One region of the Clostridium thermosuccinogenes genome, then DNA from elsewhere that is predicted to be linked to it. Evidence: predicted binding sites of a transcription regulator. Region 1 holds the regulator's gene; each other region holds the start of a gene.
The links. Region 1 encodes LexA, which represses DNA repair genes until DNA is damaged. Its sites were predicted from a motif close to CNAACANNTGTTNG; they were not measured.
Positions count from the first base shown of each region.

Region 1 (8,194 bases):
TCGTATATCTGCTTTTTCCTCCGCTGCTGAAAATTTCACCGGTTTTTACAGGCAGCAGCTCAATTCCGTCATCTTTAATGGTAAACAGCCTGTACACGTTGCCATTGCTTGAGGCATACTGACCCAGGGCAAAATCAAGATTTCCGTCATTATTATAATCATCAAACTGCAAAAGAAAGCTGCTGTTGAATACCAAGTCCTGGCCGCCAAAGGCTTCATTCAAGTCCAACTCCGATATTGTCTTTCCGGCTTCGTCAATGAGGGAAACGACGAATTTCCCCTGCCAGTTCCAGCCTTGAAATGGCCCGGCTTCTGTTTCCTCATACTGCTTGCCGTCCACCATCCTTACCACAATCTTTTCATCTTTTGAATCCTTATCATAATCCAAGGTATTTTCCGACACAATCCCATCCATATCCCTGAGGCTCTTTTTCAGTTCCATACCATAACGGGTATACCTATACTCAACCCTTTTATGATCAGTCATATCACCGGTCCTATAATAAGCTGAAAAACTTCCGTCTTCTTTATTAAAGAGCACGAAAGATGCATTTAACGCCTGATCAACATTTGCGGACATTAGCGTGTTTCCGTCCCATTCAAATATACAGGCTGTGGTGATTGTACCGGGAAGCTGTGTAATGATTTCTTTCACACCATCACCATCAATATCCATTTCCGCTGTAATGCCATCCACTGAGAGAAATGGCTTTGGAATGCCCTGCTCTATAATGAAGTATTCTGTCTTGGTTTCATAGCCGCTAAATGCCCCTTGAAACTTAACCATTGTTTTGTCAAAGAGGTCCAATGCCTCTGTGCAAACAAGGTCATCAGCAATGCTGTTTTTATCTGCTATGGCTCCCAGGTCATAATACTCTTTGCCTGCAAAACCCATATGAAGGTATTCATTATCGTCGGCCTTTTCATAAATGTACGCGCTTCCACCATCAACATACACACTATCCACCATATCGCCTATATGCCCTTTAATTTCCGTAGAAATTTTTTGCTCGTAGCCATCTTTGCCAAACTTTAAAGGTATGGCAGTAAGGAAGCTGAATTCAGGCTTTAGCATATCATTTAATGTTAATAAGGGAATGTCAAATTCAGGAATGCCGAAAACATAAGGAAAGTATTCATATGCCTGGAAGTAAACCACAACGGCATTGTTCGATAAATAGAAATCCTGATCGGCTTTTATAGCATCAAAGGGATTCAGCAGTGCATAGGTCATTCCCTTCTCTTCCATCTGCTTTTTCACTTCATCGCTGATATAGGATACATAATCAATGCCATCCTTAAATAAATCCTTTAAATCGCATTCCTCTCCTGTGTTCAGATCAAAGGTATAAGAGCTTTGAAGGGTATTGCCATGAGCGCCTCCGCTGTACAGGTAGGCGGAAAACACGATGCTCAACATGCCGTTCTGGTTGTATTTGACCTGGTAATTGAAATAGGTTTCAACCTTAATACCCCTTGCGATTTCATCCTGGCCTATGTATTTTGCAAATTCATATCCTTCTTTCTTTGCCTCTGCTGCAAGTTTTGAAAATAAGGAGTTTAACTTATGCTGCACTTCGGTGTTATCCAATCCTTTAATCTCCGGATATTGAATAGTAAGCTTCAAGGTTTGAGTTTCTTTTACTTCCTTCTTTGTATTGATTACAATAGGATTTTCCTTGACGCTGTGTATCCTTACATCGTTTTTAGCCTTATCCCATATTATTTTCAATCCCATATTATCGCTAAAAAAGTCCTGCCTCATGTAAGTCCTGCCGCCCACATGGGTGTATCCTCCCTGGATATAAGACTCATGGTCATCCACGGCAATTATATAATCCGAAAGGCGGATATTGATATTCCTTTCGGGCATGCGAATGATAATTTCTTGATTTTTTCCGGACCACAAGACCTCAAACCCCAGCTTTTCGGAAATAGCCCGCAGGGGCAAGAACAATTCCCCATCGATAACCTTTGCAGGCATTTCAATTGTTTCGCCGTTTACCGCAATCCTCAAGACATCCACATCGTCTGCCAAGACGACTGTACTTGCAGCCATACAGATTGTAAGAGCCAATAAAAAAACCAGTAATCTTTTACCCATTGTTACCACACCTTTTTAAGACATATTTTTACGCATAATAATTTTAGGCGTATTTAAAGAAGAAAAAGTTCCCTTTTTGAAAATGCAATTTCCTGATGAACCAGCTAAGAAATTTCAAAGGCAGTTCCATCTTCGAGTTCATATTCACCAAATCGGAATTTGCTTTCAACATGATGGCATCTTTTTTAGATATACTCACAAATCTAAAGCCAGTCAATGCCGTTTCTTTGCAAGGCATCCAGAGCAAAACTGCTGTGCTGGGGCTTCACCCTGCAAACCTTGTAATTTGGATAAAGCAGTTTGTCGTCCCCTTCTTCCACTCCCACAGCCAGTGAGATTAGCTTTGAACCCTGCTCCAGCAATTTATTCAAAATATCGCACTGATCCGCCAGAACGTGAATATGGGTCACCCACAGGCCTCTAACTCCCAGCAACTTTAGATAACAGATCAATTCCAGTGACATTGTCAATGAGTCCACTGAAGTACAGGACGTAAAAGGCTCATTGAATAGTACCAGTGTGTCGGAATTGATTCTATTAATCAATTCGGATAACTCCTTGAGCTCCCTTGACAATCTTCCATTATAGACTGGAATAGAAATCATCAGAATAAAGATGCTGAAAGATACTGTCTATTTGCAAATCCTTATATGCACTATACAACCATGATGGTTGGGCATTCATGTCTGTGTCTGTTTCATAAAATAAAATATCTATACCCATGATCAACACCAAATCTAATAAAATAAATTAACGGCTTTGGCAATCTATGTAATTTATGTTCAATTATATAACACTTTACTAATATGTCAATAATTTAAGGGATATGTCTTTAGGCTAGTGATTGAATTAACTTCCCTTTTTATTTTCACTTTTTAATGTTTTCTTTCTGGAATAATAAACAGCTTTCTATGATTTTGTCATAGAAAGTTGTATTCAAATCGGAGTTCATTGAACTGATAGCTGGTAAAGCCAGGCTAAACCCAGGTATTGAATGATAGTACTGAACTTGGCAGAACCTTATTTATCAGAACATCATGTCATTCTTTCTCTTTTTCATTATTATTGAAATTTTCTATCATTTCTTTTTCTTCTTGAATGTCCATGAACTCTTCCAAATAAACAGTTCTATATTCATCTATATCATCCAGGCATTTGCAACAGTTGTCGCACCTTTTCTCCGGGTCCAGGTCGCATATGTCGCATTCGCCACAATCAACGCATTCCCGGTCATACAACAAACATTCCTTGTTCATACTGATATACTCCTTTTTATTGCCATTATTAAGATAAATTATAACCGGTGGGAATGCATTAGTAAACATGGTAATTCAAAAAGTATGCAGCTGATTAAGCTTTCGTACTGCTAACTTCCGACAGGTATCAAAAGCTTGGAGCCTGCATATATGTTGCTGCCGGATAGATTGTTTATTTCTATTATTTTATGAATGTACTCTCTCAAATCTCCGCCTGTGCTGTATTTTTCGGCAATATTCCACAGGTTGTCCCCATGAAAAACGGTTATTTCCATATATGTAGGTTCCTTATATCCCTGTACGCTTGCGGCAAACAAGGTTGTAAGCATTATGAAGGTTATGAAGGAAATGAATAATATGAATCTCTTCTTGTTCTTCAATACATACCTTTTTCTCATAAAACCGCCTCCACAACAGAACATTTGTTCCTTTGTTAACTGAATTATATACGAACATTAGTTCTTTGTCAATAATTTGTGAAAAAAATTCGAACATTAGTTTGATTTTTGTAAAAAATATGTTATAATAAGGTAGAAAGAATGCCGAACCTGTAATTAAGCCAGGTGGTATGGCCTGCATCATTATCCGTGGGTCTGGTTACATATTGATTTACTATAAATTTTCTGGCTTATGAAAGGTTGCTATCAAATAATTCGAACTGAGGTGCAAACCATGCAAAAAGATAATAAGAGTCCGCTTAATGAAAAGCAGCGGAAAATACTTGAATTTCTTAGACAGCAAATAGATGAAAAAGGGTATCCTCCTTCAGTAAGGGAAATATGCAGCGCTATGGGTTATAAATCGACCTCTACTGTACATGGTTATATCGAGCAGCTGCAAAAAAACGGTTATCTTCAGAAAGATCCTACAAAGCCCAGAGCGTTGAAGATTATATCCAATAACAAGGAAACGGAAGTTAGAAAAGAAGGCGAGTATTATTCCAAAAAAGAGCTGGTGGATGTGCCTATAGTCGGCAAGGTTACAGCAGGACAGCCCATTCTCGCTGTTGAGAATATAGAAGACACCTTTCCAATCCCGGTGGATTTCGTACAGAATTCTACGGCATTTATGCTGAGGGTTCAGGGAGATAGTATGGTGGAAGCAGGCATATTAGACAAGGATTATGTGCTTGTTAAGCAGCAGTCAGTGGCATCCAACGGCGATATTGTTGTTGCTTTGATTGGAGATGAGGCGACGGTTAAAACCTTCTACAAAGAAAAGGATTATATCAGGCTTCAGCCGCAGAACAAATATTACGACCCCATTATCGTCAAAGAGGGCGTGTCAATTCTCGGGAAAGTGATTGGTGTTTTCAGAAAGCTGTGATTCAATAAGCTTTATAGCTTATTTCTGATACGATATTGCGATATTATGCGGATTAAAGTACAGACTTAAGGCAAGGGACGGAATTGCAGTGCTTTAATCCAAGGCTTCTTGTGTAAATGTAAAGATTTAAATGACATATAGAGATTTTAAGAATAAACTAAAGAGAGTATCAAGCAGATTAATGGATTGGATAACACCGAAGTGCAGCATAAGCTCAATTTCTTATTTTCAAAGCTTACAGCAGATGCATGGAAAACTATATAGCAGAACAATCAATGACAGCATAATAAAATAGGGCCTAATAATATGGACCCTATTTTATCATGCACAGGTAAAACTTCTGAAATGGATATATCAATTATATTGCCCATAAAAATAAATATATTTTATTCTTTGTTATCGTTGAAAATCAAATTTACCATTTTCATCGGGCTTACAGTTGATATGGCATGTTTATAAACAAGCTGCTGCTTTCCTTCGCTATCCAAAACTACAGTAAAGTTGTCAAATCCTTTTACCATGCCTTTCAATTGAAAGCCGTTGGTAAGATAGATTGTAACGGGAATATGATCCTTTCTTACCTGATTCAGGAAAACATCTTGCAAATTAATACTATTCTTAACCACAATAATCCTCCTCTGTTTTCTGCGCTTGCATAAATATTGACACATTGTATATTAAATATATAATGAGCAATGTTTTGGTTCATCATTTTAATATTATTCTATAGGAAAATTCCAAATGTTGCAAGATAATCTTTGACATTTTCCAATAATTCTAAATGTCCGTCCAGCTTGTCGACGTCAATCCAATGGACATCAGGTATTTTTTTGAACCATGTCATCTGCCTTTTGGCATAATGTCGGGTATCCCTTTTAATAATATAAATTGCTTCGTCCAGTGAAATCTCTCCTCTTAGGTAGGAGAGGATTTCTTTGTATCCAATACCTTGCATCGCCACGGCGTTTTTGTCGTATCCCAGTTCTACCAATCTTTTGACTTCATCCACCAGGCCCTTTTCCATCATCAGGTCGACCCTCTTATTGATCCTGTCGTAAAGAATTTCCCTTTCCATTCTCAATCCAATCAGTATATATTCATATTTTACAGCCTGGGTTCTGGATAACTCCTGATGATAAGATATGGGCTTTTTGGTTTGTTCGTAAACTTCTATGGCTCTGATAACCCTCTTTACATTATTTTCGTGGATTTTTTCCGCTGCCTTCGGATCGATTTTCTTTAGTATATCATGAAGGTAACGATTGCCTTTTTCTTCGGCTTCCTTCCATAGCCTTTCCCTCAACTCCTGATTGCTTTCCGTTTCCGAAAAATTTATGTTATATATCAAGGAGTTGATGTAAAGCCCTGTGCCTCCTGCTATAATGGGAATTTTTCCCCTTTTTAATATTTCCTCAATATATTTTTCTGCCAGATCTTTAAATTTCACAACATTGAATTCTTCATCAGGATATATTTCATCAATGAGATAATGCTTTATACCCTGCCTTTCTTCCATATCCGGCTTAGCTGTTCCGATATCCATGTATCTGTATACCTGCATTGAATCTGCAGATATGATTTCAGTATCCAGCTTTTTAGCCAGATCAATTGACAAATTTGTCTTACCGGAAGCGGTAGGTCCCAAAATGACTATCACCTTATCCATAATCCACCCCACAGTTGCTTCTTTAACTATATCCGTTCTTCATTTATACGATTCTTTTAAACATCTTTTCCAGTTCATATTTAGTAAGCCGTACAATTGTTGGACGTCCATGGGGGCAAGTATATGGATTTTCCAGTTTGTCCAAATCCTCCAGTATTTTTCTTATTTCCATCTCGTCCAGCCGCTTGTTTGCTTTTACTGCAGCCTTACAAGCCATGGTGTATATCGCGTCGTCGGCGATTTTTCTGTAGTTGTCCTTGCCGGCCTTGGTTACACTGTCCACAACATCCAAAAAAACGCTTTTTACAGGCTCATCAATGCATGCAAAGGGCACGGATCTCAGTATAATGGAATTATTGCCAAAATCCTCATAAATAAAACCCAGTTTATTGAAAAATTCTCTTTCTTCCTGCAGTAGCTTTAGCTCCTGATTGGTAACTTCTATAACAATGGGAGCTAGCAGCTCCTGGGATAGAGATTCGTTATCCATAAACTTTTTCTTCATCGCTTCATAAGTTATACGCTCATGGGCGGCATGCTGGTCTATAAGCATCAGCTCGTCCTTATGCTGCAAAATGATATAGGTTGAGAAAGCCTGACCAACCAACGTACACTCGCTTAAAGACATTTCAGCTTCAGGAGTCTTTTCACCATAACGGGATGACACCTCGCGGAAGGTTTCAGCATCGGAGCTTTGAAATTTAACATCCTCGTCTATGGCAAGGGATGCTTTTTCTTCATATCCTGCTTTGGCTTTTCCTATTCCGGTTTCGTTTGTCAAGGTCAAGTCTTCTTCAAATTCGTCTTCTCCGGTTGCGCTTGGAACACTTTCTACTGCTCCATGTTTTATTGATCCAGCTTCGCTTGCAGTAAATTCATTTATATCGATTTTTTGCGCTTCCCTTTCGTATGCTGTAATACCTCTTGCATTGAATCTTTCTGTTTCACCCTTGAATGCAGAAACATCTCTTGTACCGGATTCTCCTGCTTCACCTTTGTACGCTGTAATATCTCCTACATTGGACTTATCTGCTTCGCCTTTATATGCTGTAATATCTCCTACATTGGACTTATCTGCTTCGCTTTTATATGCTGTAATATCTCCTACATTGGACTTATCTGCTTCGTCTTTATATGCAGTAATATCTCTTACATCCGGTTTATCTGCTTCAACTTTGTATGCTGTAATATCCCTTCCATCGGATTTATCTGCTCCGTCTTTGAATGCTGTAACTTCCCTTGCATCGATTTTCGTTGTTTCATCTTTGCAATCTGTAATTTCCCTTTCGTCGATTTCTTCTTCAGCTTTGCTTGGGAAATTATATTTTTCTCCGGGTGACTCCATCCAGGCGTTGCTTGCTGTAGTGTCTTTTGTCGAAGTTTTTTGTGCTCCGGTTATGTTTGAGAAGCTTTCTCTCGCTGCGGCTCTTCCTGTTCCGCTTTCCCATGCCAGAGCTTCTCCTGCTATATAATTTGCTCCTTTTGTGCCCTCTATTTCATGCCGCTTTGCTTCCTCTGTCCTGGCTTCTTTTGTCCCGGTTTTTTTCTTATCCAACACCGGATTTATCCCGGAATATATATCCTGCTGCAAAAAGTCCCCATTGGCCTTTTCAAAGCCGTCGAACTTGAATATATTGCTATCCTTGCTTTCCAGGCGCACCGTCCTTATGAGGGATGTACCCAGAAGAGCGTTGTTTACTGCATGGTAAACGATTCTAAAAATCTTTTGCTCTTCGGAAAACCTCACTTCCATTTTTGTCGGATGGACGTTTATGTCAATCAGAAGGGGATTCAATTCAATATTTAACACAATAAAAGCAAACTTGTTTTTCATCAAAAGCG
Region 1 is NZ_CP021850.1:2,038,167-2,046,360, forward strand. It holds gene CDO33_RS08985 (stalk domain-containing protein) at 1-2,104, opposite strand, end outside; gene CDO33_RS08990 (P-loop NTPase family protein) at 2,308-2,649, opposite strand; gene CDO33_RS08995 (hypothetical protein) at 3,145-3,360, opposite strand; gene yneA (cell division suppressor protein YneA) at 3,471-3,758, opposite strand; gene lexA (transcriptional repressor LexA) at 4,033-4,686, shown strand; gene hfq (RNA chaperone Hfq) at 5,073-5,312, opposite strand; gene miaA (tRNA (adenosine(37)-N6)-dimethylallyltransferase MiaA) at 5,411-6,352, opposite strand; gene mutL (DNA mismatch repair endonuclease MutL) at 6,396-8,194, opposite strand, start outside.

Region 2 (8,194 bases), 390 kb from region 1:
TGGGGATACAGCCTTTGTAATAGATGGCTCCGGCGATGTATTACTATTAGATACCAAAGGCTGGGAGAAAAGAGCCATTGAAGAGCCTACTTCTGAAAAGGTTTTGAGAGGGCCGAGGGAAGGTTTTACCGAATCCATCCTGGTAAATCTTACCATGATCCGGCGTAGGCTGCAAACGACTAAGCTGAAATTCCTTTTCAAACGACTGGGTCAGTACTCCAAAACAAAGGTGTGCATATGCTATATAGAAGGTATGGCGTCGGAAAAGATACTCACGGAGCTGGTCGAAAGGCTGGATAAGATTGATATTGACGGAGTTCTGGACTCAAACTACATACAGGAATTAATAAAGGATGAACCTCTGTCTCCCTTTAAAACCATTGGTAACACCGAACGTCCGGATGTTGTGGCAGCAAAGCTGTTAGAAGGCAGATTTGCCGTAATAGTCGATGGTTCACCTTCTGCGCTGACTCTGCCCTTTTTATTCATTGAATATTTTCAGGTAAATGAAGATTATTATCAAAATTACATATTTTCTTCGATTAACCGATTGCTCAGAATAATAGCGGCATACATTACCATTAGCACACCAGCGTTTTATGTCGGCCTTACCACATATCAGCAGGAAATGATACCGGAAGAGCTGCTGTTCAGTATTTCAGCCTCCAGGCGTGGTGTGCCGTTTCCTACAATAGTTGAAGCGGTGGTTATGATTTTAATATTTGAGTTGCTGAGGGAGGCAGGAACCAGGATGCCTGAATCCATCGGACAGACAGTCAACATCGTTGGTGCATTGGTTTTGGGACAGGCAGCAGTAGAGGCAAGGTTTGTCAGCTCGCCTATAATTATCGTGACAGCTCTTACGGGAATAACAGGCCTGATAACTCCAAAAATAAAAGGTCCTATTATTTCCCTAAGATTTATATTGCTATTCTTGTCGGCTGTTCTGGGGTTGTATGGTTACACGTTTGGAGTTATGGGCCTGTTCATTACCTTTTTAGTATGCGTTCCTTTGGGATACCCTATATGTTAAGGCTGGGATCTCTAAGACCGGAGGATGTAAAAGACACTGTGGTCAGAGCGCCATTATGGTTTATGTATTTCCGCCCGCAGCTTCTGAGCCCCCGGAATCCTTTGCGTAGATCGAAGGGTGGCAGGTGAAGGTTAGATATGAGGTTTATAAGGGGCATATCTTTCCTGTTGATAGTATTCGTATTAATGGTAATGAATGCGGGATGCTGGAATTATCGTGAGATAGATAAGCTTACCCTGGTAACCGGTGCTGCCATTGATAAGGATGATGGGACCGGAAAATATGTGGTCACGGTGGAAGTTCTGGATATCCAGCCGGGAGGGCAGGATGTTGAAACGACTACCAGAATTCTCTCCACCGAAGCGGATACCATATTTGATGCGATAAGGGACTTGGCGAAACAGACCAGTGAGCGTTTATACTGGAGCCATGCCAAGACAGTCATCATCAGCCGTTCAATTGCCGATGAGGGAATACTGCCCATTATTGATTTTATTTCCCGGGACCAGGAAACAAGGTTCAGCATGTTTATCTATATATCCGATAAGAAGATGGCAAAAGAAGTATTTCAAGCTAAAGATGTGCCTTCTGAAAATGTTTCATACTTCCTTGCAGAGCTGAAAACTATTAAAAATACGATTCCGGAATTTCCTACTGCCACAATAAAGAGTTTCATTGTGGATATCTACGAGGAGGGGATGGAACCGATAATCCCGGTAGTAAGCTCTATAGAAAACAATGGAGAGCACATACCTAACATCAAAGGGAGTGTCGTCTTTAAAGATGATAAAGCCATAGGTTACCTTAATGAAGAAGATACCAAAAATACACTTCTCATCAAAGATGAGATAAACGGAGGAGTTTTTGCTCAGACTATTCAAAGTGAAAAAGAGACAAAAAAATTGACTTTGGAGATATTCAAAAATAATGTAAAGATTATTCCCCGGTATGTTAACGGTGAGGTCATGATAGAAGTAAAGATTGACACAAACCTTAGCATCGGAGAAATGATGGGCGATATAAAAGTTTCAACAGAAAAGGAACATTTGGCTTTAAAAGAAAGCATAGAAAAGCAAATAGAAAGTCGATGTGAAAAGACCATAAAGAAAGTCCAAAAGGAATACGGAAGTGATATATTCGGATTCGGAAGAGCAATTAAAGCAAAAATGCCGAAAGTTTGGAAGCAAATTGGGTCTGAGTGGGATGAAAGATTTAAGGATTTGAAGGTTAGTGTGAAATCCAATGTGCAAATCAGAAACACCGCTCTTATGCGAGAACCTATAGAGAATATAAAAAGGTGATATCATGCTTGTTTTTGTCGTATTGTTATATGCTTTTATTGTGGTTTTTGAATTGCTGCCTATGATAAAAAAAGCCGTAGAAAGGACTTTTGGATTTATCTCATTGGGCTTGCAGCATCATTTGTTGTGGCAGTTTTAATCGGCCTTGATGTAAGGCTCCCCAGCCCCAGCAAAGCGATCAAAAATATAGTTTTGATGCTGACAGGCGATTAATTGCCTAGATACTAACAGGAAAGCCGGAGAGTTATATGGAAAAGGAATTGATAACCAATAAACAAGGAATTATGATGACAATACTTTTTGTTTTGGGAAGCAATCTGCTGCTGGGGATTGCAGAAGAAGCAAAGCGGGATTCCTGGATTGCGGCTCTGCTGTCCATCATTATGGCAGTTCCTGCATTGCTGGCTTATTCCAGGATTCTGTCAAACTTTCCGGGAAAAAATCTCTTTGAAATTTTGCAGATGGTTTTCGGACGGTTTTTTGGAGGTGTAATATCCATCCTATATATATGGTATGCCTTCCACCTGGGCTCACTGGTCGTCCGAAACTTCAGCGAATTTATAAATGTCATTGCTCTTCCCGAGACTCCGGAATTGTTTATCGTAATAGTTTTCATGCTGCTGTGCATATGGGCGGTAAAGGACGGTATTGAGCTTCTTGGGAAGTGGTCGGAATTCTTTACTCATCTCGTTATCTTTTTTATTATAGCTCTTGTTTTGCTCAGTATACCAAATATGGAGATAAACAACATCCTGCCCATAATGTATAATGGACCAAAGCCGGTAATAAAAGGTGCGATTTCAGGATTTGCATTTCCTTTCGCCGAGACAGTGATATTTACAATGGTATTTGGAGCTCTTAAAGATAAAAGCTCTCCCTACAGAATTCTTCTTACGGGAATGCTGGTAGGAGGGGTAATTCTTACCATTGTTGCTCTGATGAATATCCTTGTTCTAGGGGAAAAATTCATGTCAATCCTATACTTCTCAACATATTCATCCATAAGGACGGTTAATGTCGGCGGCTTCATCCAAAGGGTAGAAGGATCAGTGGCTATTTCATTCATGATCGCAGGATTTGTTAAAGTATGTGTGTGTTTGCTGGCTGCCTGTAAAGGCCTGGCAAAAGTGCTGAAAATTGAAAGTTATAGAGTTATAGTCACACCTGTTGCTTTGCTGATGGCAGAAGTAGCCTATGTCAACTATATAAGCATAACGGCAATGATAGATTGGAATTATCGTGTATACAACATTTATGCACTTCCGTTTCAAGTCCTTCTTCCCATAATAATACTTATTGGCAGTGAAATAAAGATCAGGAGAAGTAAAAAAGCTTGAATCAAAACCTGCTGTATTTTTTTATGTTCTCCTTTAAATCATTCAGAACATTGTTGAATTTTAAGGACTTCAATCTGGGAAAAGCTTTCAAAATTCTAATCTGAGAAAGCTTGTTCCTGTTGAGGAGATTATTGTATCTGTTCTTAAGTTCCTGCAGCATGTTTTCCAGTTCAGCTATTTTTCCAATGGTGGCACTTTTCACATATTCCAACTTTGCCTGCAGTTCCATGGACAGCATATACAGCTTTTTTAATCTGATATTTAATCCTATGACTGATATCACGGAAAAAATCAAGTCAATGATGAAATAAATTAACAATATATAAAGCGTGGTAATACCGACATTATGAGGAATTTGATCCACCAACCGGGTTGTATAAGGCTGTACATACCTTACGATAATTGTTGATAAGACAGCCCAAAGTGTTGAGTTGGACAAACAAATCCTGCCGCGAATATTGAAAGGCTTGTCGCTGTAGTCCCACCAGGTACTATTGAATGCTTTTTCCAGGATGAAGGCAGTAAAATACTCCAGCAGAGAGGTAAACACAAAGGAACCCAGAAAAAGCAATACAAGGTTATCTTTTACAGGCCTTAATACTGATATGATAAGGATAACCCCAAATCCGTAAATAGGGCAGAAGGGACCGTTTAAAAAGCCTCTGTTGACGAATCTTTTATCCAGGTAAGATACATAGGCGGTTTCCATGCACCACCCGATAAAGGCATAAATGGTAAAGTAAAAAAAAAGGTGGTAAAGATCATAGCCTAATACAGTCAAATCAAACATACAGCCTCCATTACACACACATTAGTTTGCAACACCTTATATAACAAAAACCAAATTTAAGTCCTGAGGACAAAGCATAACAAAAACAACCCATTGCACACCAGGCAAACGGCCGCACCATGTGCTGCTACAGGTGTGGCATTAATGCCGTAATACTAATAATTTCGACGTAGCGAAGGGAATTCCTCTGGTAAATGGTGGAAAGTTCCATCTTTTGCTAATATATATATTGTTTTTTAAAAAAATTACTGTAAAAAATTTGAAAGCAGCATTTATGTAGCGTTTATGCGTTTAAAAATATACAGTAAAAATCTCTTCCAAGTCAATCCTGAAAAGATCCTTTAATTATACATGGAGTATCATAGGAACTGAACATATTATCAAATGATTTTGTGCAAATGAAGGTTTCCATGAGATTATTGTGAAATTACGCAACGATAGATGGTGATATCATACATAAATTAACAAAACATATGTTTGATTATTGCATATATAATGCTATAATATATTAGTGAGCAAATGTAATGAAAGGTATAAAGAAAAAGATGACTAAACCGTCTGTGCCTGCATAGCCGGTCAAATTAAGTAAAGTAAGGAGATCAGCAATGCCTGAGTTTAAAATTGTTTCTGATTACAAACCTTGCGGAGACCAGCCGCAAGCTATAGACAAGCTTGTCCACGGCTTGAATATGGGCTATAAGCATCAGACTCTGCTGGGGGTTACCGGTTCCGGTAAAACTTTTACCATGGCCAATGTCATAGAAAGGGTTCAAAAGCCGACCCTGGTGATTGCCCATAACAAGACCCTGGCAGCACAGCTGTACAGTGAATTCAAGGAGTTCTTTCCTAACAATGCTGTTGAATATTTTGTAAGCTACTATGACTATTATCAGCCTGAAGCATATATACCATCCACCGACACATATATTGAGAAGGATGCTTCTATCAATGATGAGATAGACAAGCTGAGGCATTCGGCGACAGCAGCGCTTTTTGAAAGAAGGGATGTCATTATTGTTGCCAGCGTATCCTGCATTTATGGCCTGGGTGATCCTGAAGATTATAAAAACCTTATGGTGTCTCTCCGGCCGGGAATGATAAAGGACAGGGATGAAGTAATACGCAAGCTGGTGGAGATTCAATATGAAAGAAATGAGATAGATTTCAAACGAGGCAAGTTCAGGGTAAGGGGAGATGTGCTGGAAGTATTTCCAGCCGGCTCCTCCGAAAAGGTGCTGCGCATAGAATTCTTTGGTGATGAAATAGAGAGGATCACTGAGGTTGATTCCCTGACAGGGGAGATAATCGGTTTAAGATCCCATGTGGCGATTTTTCCCGCATCCCACTATGCTACCACAAGAGAAAAAATGGAACATGCTGTAAAAACTATAGAGCAGGAACTGGAAGAAAGGCTCCGGGAGCTAAAGAGCCAGGGTAAGCTGCTGGAAGCTCAGAGGCTTGAGCAAAGGACGCGGTATGATCTGGAAATGATGCAGGAGGTAGGCTTCTGTCAGGGCATAGAAAACTACTCCCGGCATATCAGCGGAAGAACTCCGGGAAGCCCGCCTTATACACTTATTGACTATTTCCCTGAGGATTATCTTTTAATAATCGACGAATCCCATGTCAGCGTACCTCAGATAGGTGCCATGTATAACGGGGACAGATCGAGGAAGCAGTCTCTGGTGGATTTCGGATTCAGGCTGCCTTCGGCTTTTGACAACCGGCCTTTGAAATTTTCGGAATTTGAGGAAAGGGTTAACCAGGTCATATATGTAAGCGCTACTCCGGCGGAATACGAACGGAAGCATTCTACGCAGATAGTGGAGCAGATAATCAGGCCGACGGGACTGGTGGATCCTGAGGTGGTTGTAAAACCGGTCAAGGGTCAGATTGATGATCTGATCGGTGAAATTAACGAAAGAATTGCCAAAAATGAAAGGGTGCTGGTTACTACCCTTACCAAGCGAATGGCTGAGGATCTGACCGACTATTTGAAGGAGCTGGATTTTAAAGTCAAGTACCTTCATTCTGATATAGATACCTTGGAAAGGGTTGAAATCATAAGAGATTTAAGGCTGGGGGTTTTTGATGTTCTGGTGGGAATAAACCTTCTGAGAGAGGGTCTGGACCTGCCGGAGGTATCCCTGGTGGCGATACTGGATGCCGACAAGGAAGGCTTTCTGCGCTCCGAGACCTCTCTTATACAGACAATAGGAAGGGCTGCGAGGAATGTTGAAGGCAAGGTGATAATGTACGCCGATGAGATAACCGATTCCATGAGAAGGGCAATAAGCGAAACCAACAGAAGAAGAACAATACAGATGAAGTATAATGAGGAGCACGGTATTGTGCCAAAATCTGTGACAAAAGGCATCAGGGATAAGATTGAAGCGACGAAGGTGTCCGAGGAAGCCGAAACTTATACAGTTCAGGACACTGTAGAAGATATGAGCATGGAAGATATTCAGAAGGCTATTGACAGGCTGACCAAAGAAATGAAAAATGCTGCAGCGGATTTGCAGTTTGAAAAAGCAGCGCAGTTGAGGGACAGGATTTTGGAGCTGAAGCAGAAAATTCTGTAGTGTTTTATTTTATTGTTTCTGTAGTTTTTACTAAACTTGAAAATTAAAATGTCCAGTTAAAAGAAGCAAATATTAATTTATATTTGTTTCTTTTTTTATTTTTATGGTATAATTTTTTATATTTTATTTTAGGCCAGGTTATGGTAAAATCTGGTGCTTCCTGTATAATTCCGCGGTCATTGGAATTTATACAAGAAAGATATTCAATCAGCCCGCAGGGCTTGATATCAGGCAAGGATAACCATGTAAGGCTAGGAAAAAGGTCATAATTAAAATCACAGGATTTACCGATAGTTTCAATAAAAACTGCTATGCAATATAGAATTTGATATATCGTGAATTCTGAGCTTTTTTATGAATATGGATACTTAATAATATTTTGGGAGGATGAATATGAGCAACGTTATGGAAGAGTTTAATGAATCGGAATTACTATATATAATACCGCCGGAAAAGCACTCTAAGGAGGATATAATTTCTCTCATAGGAGCGCATCCGGAAATTAAATTTGTTTCCTTTGTGGGAGTAGACCTTAGAGGAAATGATACCGATGAAAAAATCCCGGTCAAGAATTTTATTGATGATATTGATGAATTTTTAAACGGGGGAGTGCAGACCGACGGTTCCAGCGTGGTGCTGCCAGGTATTGCCACCCTGAACGACGGAAAGGTTGACCTTGTAGCCGACATTTCAGTTAAATGGTTTGTGGATTATAATTATGAACATATTGATTTTGAAACTAAAAAGCCGGTAGGCACTTTGAGGATTCCTTCTTTTCTTGTACATAACGGCAGAAGGGTAGATTCCAGGTCCATTCTGCAAAAATCGGTGGATTATTTCAGCAGTGAAATTCTCAAAATCCTAAAAAGCAATCCGAAAACTGCCGAAGAACTCGGCATAAATATTGATGATATACAGGAAATACGGCTTACATCGGCCACAGAACTGGAGTTTTGGGTTAAGACTCCCGGGGATAGGGCTGAATACGAAGAATTGTCAGCATCCCAGATGCTCCAGGAGCAGTATTGGAAAAGGACAAAGGGCACAGTACGGACCGCTTTGGAAAAGTCCCTGCTTTTGATGGAAAGATACGGACTGGAACCGGAAATGGGCCATAAGGAAGTAGGTGGGGTTAAGGCGCAAATCGG
Region 2 is NZ_CP021850.1:2,423,928-2,432,121, reverse strand. It holds partial or broken gene CDO33_RS10590 (spore germination protein) at 1-1,161, shown strand, start outside; gene CDO33_RS10585 (Ger(x)C family spore germination protein) at 1,171-2,334, shown strand; gene CDO33_RS10580 (GerAB/ArcD/ProY family transporter) at 2,583-3,671, shown strand; gene CDO33_RS10575 (putative ABC transporter permease) at 3,673-4,461, opposite strand; gene uvrB (excinuclease ABC subunit UvrB) at 5,067-7,046, shown strand; gene CDO33_RS10560 (type I glutamate--ammonia ligase) at 7,440-8,194, shown strand, end outside.
Region 2: uvrB (excinuclease ABC subunit UvrB) is a predicted target of LexA. The motif match lies at 4,928-4,941, and genes of this name have one in related genera.

Region 3 (8,194 bases), 1.7 Mb from region 1:
TTCTTCAGCTCTTCCTTCAGTGCTTCCAGCTCCACCAATCCTACATTTTTCAGGTTAGCTCTGGAGCCGGCTTCATCTATTACATCAATTGCCTTGTCCGGAAGGAACCTGTCGGTTATATACCTTTCTGAAAATACAACAGCGGCTTCTATTACTTTATCGGATATTTTTACCCTGTGATAGTTTTCGTAATAATCTTTTATGCCCTTCAATATCTCTATGGTATCCTCCACAGAAGGCTCATCCACCAATACCGGCTGGAACCTCCTCTCAAGGGCTGAATCCTTTTCTATATGCTTCCTGTACTCGTTAAGGGTCGTAGCTCCTATGACCTGGATTTCTCCCTTTGATAAGGCCGGCTTGAGTATATTTGCAGCATTCATAGCCCCTTCGGCTTCCCCTGCGCCCATAATATTGTGCAGCTCATCTATTACAAGGATTATGTTGCCCAAGGATTTTGCTTCTTCAATAATCCCCTTCATGCGGCTCTCAAATTGTCCCCTGAACTGGGTACCGGCCACTACCGCGGTGAGATCCAGCAGATACACTTCAGCATTATACAGCTTTGCCGGTACCTGCTTGTTGGCGATTCTTACGGCAAGTCCTTCAGCTATGGCAGTTTTTCCCACTCCTGGCTCACCTATGAGAACAGGGTTGTTCTTGGTCCTCCTGTTCAGTATCTGTATAACCCTGTCAATTTCCCTGTTGCGGCCTATAACTCTGTCAATCTTGTCTTCTCTGGCTTTGTCCGTAAGGTTTGTCCCGTACATATCCAGATACTTCTTTTTTCTGGTACTTTTCTTATCCTGCTGTGTTTTTGTCCGGGTATTATTTTTTCCTTCTTTATCATCTGCCATATTTTTATGCTGTTCATCCTGGGCGTCAGCTCCGTTGTTACCTTTAAAAAATGCTTTATTTATGAAATTAAAAAACGGGTTGCCGGGATTCGGCTGCGCCGGATTAGGAGCAAAAGCCTCAAGGTTGTCCGTATCCATATTTTCAAAAATACCATTTACCTGCCTGTTCAAGTTATCAATGTCTTCATCAGTCATGCCTGACTGCTCAATTAGCTGGTTGATAGGTTGTATGCCTTGTTTCTTAGCGCAGGACAGGCATAGTCCTTCCTGTTCCTGGCGGCCGTTTATAATCTTTGTCACAAATACTACTGCGAGATTCTCTTTACAAATTGAACACATCATCATTATCATCATCTCCTGTCTAATGATGCATACCAACATCCTTAAAATATATTTACCCATCCAGCACATTATTCATAGTATCAAATTTCAAATAACACACGAATATAATAGCATACAAATATATTCGTATATTACCTTAGTATAGCACACATGACTGTTTACGTCTAATCCCAGGCAATATTGATATGAATCGCATACGAAAATTTATGCAAATTAACTATGCCATGATAACGCTACCGGTCCCATAGTTGCGAATCCTGTAATTATTTCTTAAGATCCGTCAAATGTCCTTCTTCAGCACTTTTTTAAGGAACTGGCCTGTATAGGATTCCACAACCTCCGCAATTTTCTCCGGAGTTCCCTCTGCAACGATAAAACCGCCCCGGTCTCCCCCTTCCGGACCTAAATCGATGATATAATCCGCCGTCTTGATTACATCAAGATTATGCTCTATTACCACCACTGAATTTCCTGAGTCCACCAGCTTCTGCAAAATATCTATAAGCCTGTGTACGTCAGCAATATGAAGTCCTGTGGTAGGCTCATCCAATATATACATGGTTCTGCCGGTGCTCTTTCTGGACAGCTCGGTGGCAAGCTTAATCCTCTGCGCTTCTCCTCCCGACAGTGTGGTAGACGGCTGACCCACTTTTATATAGCCTAATCCCACATCATATAATGTCTGAAGCTTTCTCTGTATCCTCGGTATGTTTTTGAAAAATTCAAGGGCATCCTCCACGGTCATATCCAGGATGTCCGCAATGCTTTTTCCCTTATATTTGACCTCCAGGGTTTCCCTGTTATACCGTTTCCCTTTGCACACCTCACAAGGCACAAAGATATCGGGGAGAAAATGCATTTCGATTTTTATTATCCCATCGCCGTTGCATGCCTCACAGCGGCCTCCTTTTATATTAAAGCTGAAACGGCCTGCTTTATACCCTTTCATCTTGGCTTCCGTAGTTTCAGCAAAAACTTCCCTTATTAAGTCAAACACACCGGTATAGGTTGCGGGATTTGACCTGGGAGTCCTTCCTATAGGCGATTGATCTATATTGATAACCTTATCCAGGTATTCAACTCCCTTTATGCCATCATGCTCCCCGGGCCTTGTCCTCGCTCTGTTCAGCTCTGCTGCAAGGTGTTTGTATAGTATCTCATTTATCAGCGAGCTTTTGCCCGATCCGGACACCCCGGTGACACAGGTGAATACCCCCAGGGGTATCCTGGCGTTTATGTTTTTCAGATTGTTTTCTCTGGCCCCGGTAATCTCAAGCCATTTGCCGTTTGGGCTGCGGCGCTTTTCAGGCACCTCAATCTTTCTCTTTCCGCTTAAATACTGACCGGTAAGGGACTCATCGCACTTTTTTATTTCTTCCACAGTACCCTGGGCTACCACCTTGCCTCCGTGCACACCGGCTCCCGGTCCTATATCAATTATATGGTCGGCCGCATACATTGTGTCTTCATCATGTTCAACTACTATGAGAGTATTCCCAAGATCCCTCAACCTTTTAAGCGTAGCAAGAAGCTTGTCGTTATCCCTTTGATGCAAACCTATGCTGGGTTCATCAAGAATATACAAAACTCCCATCAGACCGGACCCAATCTGGGTTGCAAGCCTTATTCTCTGAGCCTCTCCTCCGGACAAGGTTCCGGCAGACCTGGACAATGTCAGGTAATCCAGGCCAACGTCCACTAAAAATCCCAGCCTTGCGTTTATTTCCTTTAATATTTGCCGGGAGATCATTTGCTGCCTTTCAGTCAGTTCCAGCTTACTGAAAAATTCCTTCAGATTGGCTACCGGCATAGATGAAATCTCAGCTATATTCTTGCCTCCCACGGTGACGGCAAGGCTTTCCTTTTTCAGCCTTGCCCCCTTGCATTCGGGACAGGGGCTGGAAGTCATAAATTCCTCATAATATTGCTTCATCCCTTCCGACTGGGTTTCATGGTAACGCCTTTCCATCACATTGATTACTCCATCAAAAGCAGCCATATATGTACCACTTCCATAATCGCGCACATATTCCATCTGAATCTTCTCGCCCTTTGTGCCGTAAAGTATTATGTCGACAATATGGTCCGGCAGCTTCTCTATGGGAGTGCTCAGCTTAAATTTATAGTGCTTGGCCAGCCCATTAAAAATCATCCTCGCATACGCGTCTTCGCTTTCTACATTCCATCCGGATGCGACTATTGCCCCCTCCAGCAAGGATTTGGAACGGTCAGGGATCACCAGATCCGGATCGATCTTGAGAAATGTTCCCAGACCGCTGCAAACCGGACATGCTCCATAGGGGTTGTTAAAAGAAAACATTCTGGGCGCAAGCTCTTCTATGCTCACTCCGCATTCACTGCATGCGAAATTCTGGCTAAACAGGAGCTCTTCCTTGCCTATCACATCTATTACAACCAATCCTCCGCTCAGCTGGAGCACCGTTTCTATGGAATCCGCCAGCCGCCTTTGGATATCCGGCCTCACCACAAGCCTGTCCACCACAATTTCAATCGTGTGCTTCTTATTTTTATCCAGACGTATTTCATCATTTATATCCATTACCTGGCCATCAATCCTCAACCGGACATATCCGGCCTTTTTTGTATCCTCAATCAGCTTGTGATACTCACCTTTTCTTCCCCTGACCACAGGAGCCAGAACCTGTATCTTTGTCCCCTCTTCCAGGGATAATACCTGATCCACCATCTGATCCACGGTCTGCTGGGTTATTTCCCTGCCGCAGTTGGGGCAGTGGGGTATACCGATTCGCGCATAAAGAAGCCTCAAATAGTCATATATTTCCGTAACCGTACCCACTGTGGAGCGTGGGTTTCTGCTGGTAGTTTTCTGATCAATGGATATTGCCGGAGACAAGCCGTCTATATAGTCCAGATCCGGCTTTTCCATCTGGCCTAAGAACTGCCTGGCATAAGAAGATAGGGATTCCACATATCTCCTCTGCCCTTCCGCATAGATTGTGTCAAAGGCGAGGGAGGACTTTCCCGAACCGCTAAGCCCTGTTATGACAACAAATTTATTCCTCGGAATCTCTATATCAATATTTTTAAGATTGTGCTCTCTTGCACCTTTTATAAGTATACTGCTCTTTAACATAAATAACACCTGCCTGCTATGATATTTGACACTGCCCGCGCCAAAGTGCAGGGATCATAAAACCTGCCGCTTTAAGTTATGGACATCTTACCGTTCCTATTATTGACAAATTATCCTTTGATTAGGAAGCTTGTCCTGCAATAAATACTCTAATTATTATAACAGATTAGTATAAAAAAACAAACACTAGTTCGCATCTGAAAAATAATTTTTATAATTTCTTTAAACTATTTATACATTCGTATATAATGAAAATAATAATAACTGGACGAGGTGCATTTGAATGAAAAATACGCCACTTTATGAGGTTAGACCCATAAACAACCTCAAAGAGATGCTAAATTCGAGTGTGGAGCTTTATGGAAACAAGCCTGCTTTTCTGGCAAAGCCTAAGGAAGGAGGCGAATATAAGCCCATACTGTTCAAGGAGTACAAAGCCGATGTGGACGCTTTCGGAACCGCACTGATAAGCCTTGGACTCAAGGGTAAAAGAATAGCCTTAATAGGGGAAAACCGATATGAATGGAGCATATCGTATCTCGCCGTTTTGAACGGTACCGGCATCATCGTGCCGTTGGACAAGGAACTCCCGAAAAATGAAATAGCGAACCTGCTCACTCGTTCGAAGGCAAATGCAATAATTTTCACAGGAAGCAAGAGGGACGATATAAAAGACATTGCCCGGGAACTTAACACTGTAGATTTTTATATTGACATGGATGCCGTCGAAGATGATGAAACTGTGATGTCTTTCGGAAAGCTTCTGAAAAAAGGCCATGAGCTCGTTAAAAACGGCGACAGGAGCTTCATTGATGCTGAAATAGACAACGAAGCAATGAACATATTGCTGTTTACTTCCGGAACCACCGATACGTCAAAAGCGGTGATGCTTTCCCATAAAAACATATGCGCAAATCTCATGGCCATGTGCCAGATGGTTTATATAGACGATAAGGACATATTCCTTTCAGTGCTGCCCATTCACCATACCTATGAGTGTACCTGCGGTTTTCTGTGCCAGCTGTACAGAGGCTGTACCGTCGCCTATTGCGAAGGTTTGAGGCATATACCCAAAAATCTTGCGGAATCAAAGGCTACGATGATGTTGGGTGTGCCCCTGATTTTCGAAGCCATGTACAAGCGCATATGGGATCAGGCATCCAAATCCGGTTTGGACAAGAAGCTCAGAACAGGAATAAAGATAAGCAATCTGCTTAGAAAATTCGGAATCGATATTACAAAAAAACTGTTCGCACAAGTGCACAACAGCCTGGGAGGTCATGTACGGCTTTTCATAAGCGGTGCCGCAGGAATAGATCCTCTGGTTTCCAAAGGTTTCAGAGATCTCGGCATACCCCTCATTCAAGGTTATGGGCTCACCGAATGCGCTCCTATTGTCGCGCTTAACCGTGACATATACTATAAGGATGATGCGGCAGGACTCCCTCTCCCCGGAGTGGAAGTCAAGATAGACCATCCCGATGCCGACGGTGTGGGGGAAATCATAGCAAAGGGCCCAAATGTAATGCTGGGGTATTATGAGGACGAAAAGGCCACTTCAAAAGCTCTGAAAAACGGCTGGTTCCATACAGGAGACTTGGGTTATATAGACAGTGACGGTTTCGTTCATATCACAGGAAGGGAAAAGGATGTCATAGTTACTAAAAACGGTAAAAACATCTACCCGGAAGAGATCGAAACCCTCCTCAACAGGTCTGATTATATAAAAGAATCGCTGGTTTACGGCAAGATGGAAGAAGGCAGCGATGAAGTAACAGTAGCAGCCGAGATCATACCCGATATGGAAAAAATACAGGCTGAGTTCAATATAAGCTCCATTGAGGATAAAAGAGTACGGGAAATAATACAAAACGAAGTCAAAGCTGTAAACAAAAAGCTGGTAACTTATAAATATGTGAAGGAGTTCCAGCTGCGGGAAAAGGAATTTGCCAAAACTACGACCAAGAAAATCAAGAGATATCTGGAAAGGAAGCAATAAGCCCTAAAAATACATGACGGCCTGGCGGGTAATATTATAGTAGGTACTTGTGCCTTCTTTGCGGAATTTATGATATCAAAAGAGGTTGCAAATAACCGTAACATGCCGTTTATAGCAGAATGATACTTCTATGCTTCATGCTTGAAATGAACAGGTGTCCTCCACCTGCAAAGGTGGAGGATTTAATTTTACCCGGCTGTGCATCAAAAAATTTATACTATAATCTGGGTTAATTTTATACATCAGTATTGTGAAAAATCTTTATTTATGGTATAATTATCCTAGTTAAAAATAAGATTTAATTAGTTTAGACCCTTGCCTCCTTATATTATGGAGAAAGTGTCCGAAACCAGTTAAATCCATAATTTCAAGGAGGTAATTAGTATGGCTGACAAAACTCTAGTATGCAAAGACTGCGGAAACCAGTTCATATTCTCTGAAGGAGAACAGGCTTTCTACAAAGAAAAAGGATTCGAAAATGAGCCTCAGAGATGTCCTGAGTGCAGAAGAGCTAGAAAAGCTCAGAGAAGGAACAACAATTTCTCAGGTGGAAGCAGGCCTTCCGATGGCAGATGGTAACAAAAATTTAAGGAGAGTTGAAAAACTCTCCTTTTATAATGCTTTTATATAATGTTTCTATTACAGTTTTCTCACTGCCGGACGAGGCATTACTCTTCCACTGCTTTTTTCAGCGCCTGATCCAGGTCATAGATCAAATCGTCCGGATCTTCAATGCCTATAGAAAGCCTTATCATGTCCGGAGTCACCCCTGCCGCTTTTAAATCCTCCTCAGACAACTGCTGATGAGTCGTGCTGGCAGGATGGATTACAAGGGACTTGGCATCGGCTACATTGGCCAGGAGAGAGAAAATCTCCAGACTGTCGATAAACTTCTTGCCTGCTTTCAGGCCTCCTTTTATTCCAAAAGTGAATATTGAACCAACACCCTTCGGGAAATATTTACGAGCCAGCTCATTATATTTGTTTCCTTCCAGGGAGGGATAATTCACCCAGCTTACCAGAGGATGTTTTGAAAGGAAATCCACTATTTTTTTAGTGTTGGAAACATGCTTTTCCACCCTCAGGGACAGAGTCTCAAGGCCCTGCAAAAACAAGAAGGCATTAAACGGGCTCATTGCTGCGCCAGTGTCCCTCAAAAGCTGAACTCTCGCTTTGGTTATATAAGCTGCGGCACCTACATCCTGAGCATACCTTATGCCGTGATAGCTCGGATCAGGTTCTGTCAGTCCGGGGAACTTGCCGCTTCCTATCCAGTCAAATTTGCCGGAATCCACAATCACACCGCCAATGGATGTGCCATGCCCTCCTATGAACTTTGTTGCCGAATGAACGACTATGTCCGCACCGAACTCTATAGGCCTTATGAGGTAAGGAGTTCCGAAAGTATTGTCCACTATCAGCGGAATCTTGTTTTCATGGGCAATGGCAGCAACCGCCTCTATGTCCACAAGATTGATGCCCGGATTGCCTATCGTTTCAAAATACAGGGCTTTTGTCCTTTCGGTTATTGCCTTGCGGAAATTCTCCGGATCATCCGGGTCGACGAAAATTGTCTTGATGCCAAACTTCGGCAGTGTATTGGCAAACAGATTATATGTACCTCCATAGAGGGTGCTGGCTGAAACAATCTCATCCCCCTGTTCGGCGATGTTCATTATGGCATATGTGATGGCAGCGGAACCGGATGCCGTAGCAAGGGCTGCTATACCACCCTCAAGGGCAGCTATTCGCTTTTCAAAAACATCCGTGGTAGGATTCATAATGCGGGTATAAATATTCCCCGATTCCTTAAGGCTAAACAAGTTTGCAGCATGGTCCGAATCATTGAATACATAGGAAGTAGTCTGGTAAATAGGCACT
Region 3 is NZ_CP021850.1:3,700,653-3,708,846, forward strand. It holds gene CDO33_RS16315 (ATP-dependent Clp protease ATP-binding subunit) at 1-1,202, opposite strand, end outside; gene uvrA (excinuclease ABC subunit UvrA) at 1,480-4,314, opposite strand; gene CDO33_RS16325 (AMP-dependent synthetase/ligase) at 4,598-6,313, shown strand; gene CDO33_RS16330 (zinc-ribbon domain-containing protein) at 6,698-6,892, shown strand; gene CDO33_RS16335 (homocysteine synthase) at 6,982-8,194, opposite strand, start outside.
Region 3: uvrA (excinuclease ABC subunit UvrA) is a predicted target of LexA. The motif match lies at 4,495-4,508, and genes of this name have one in related genera.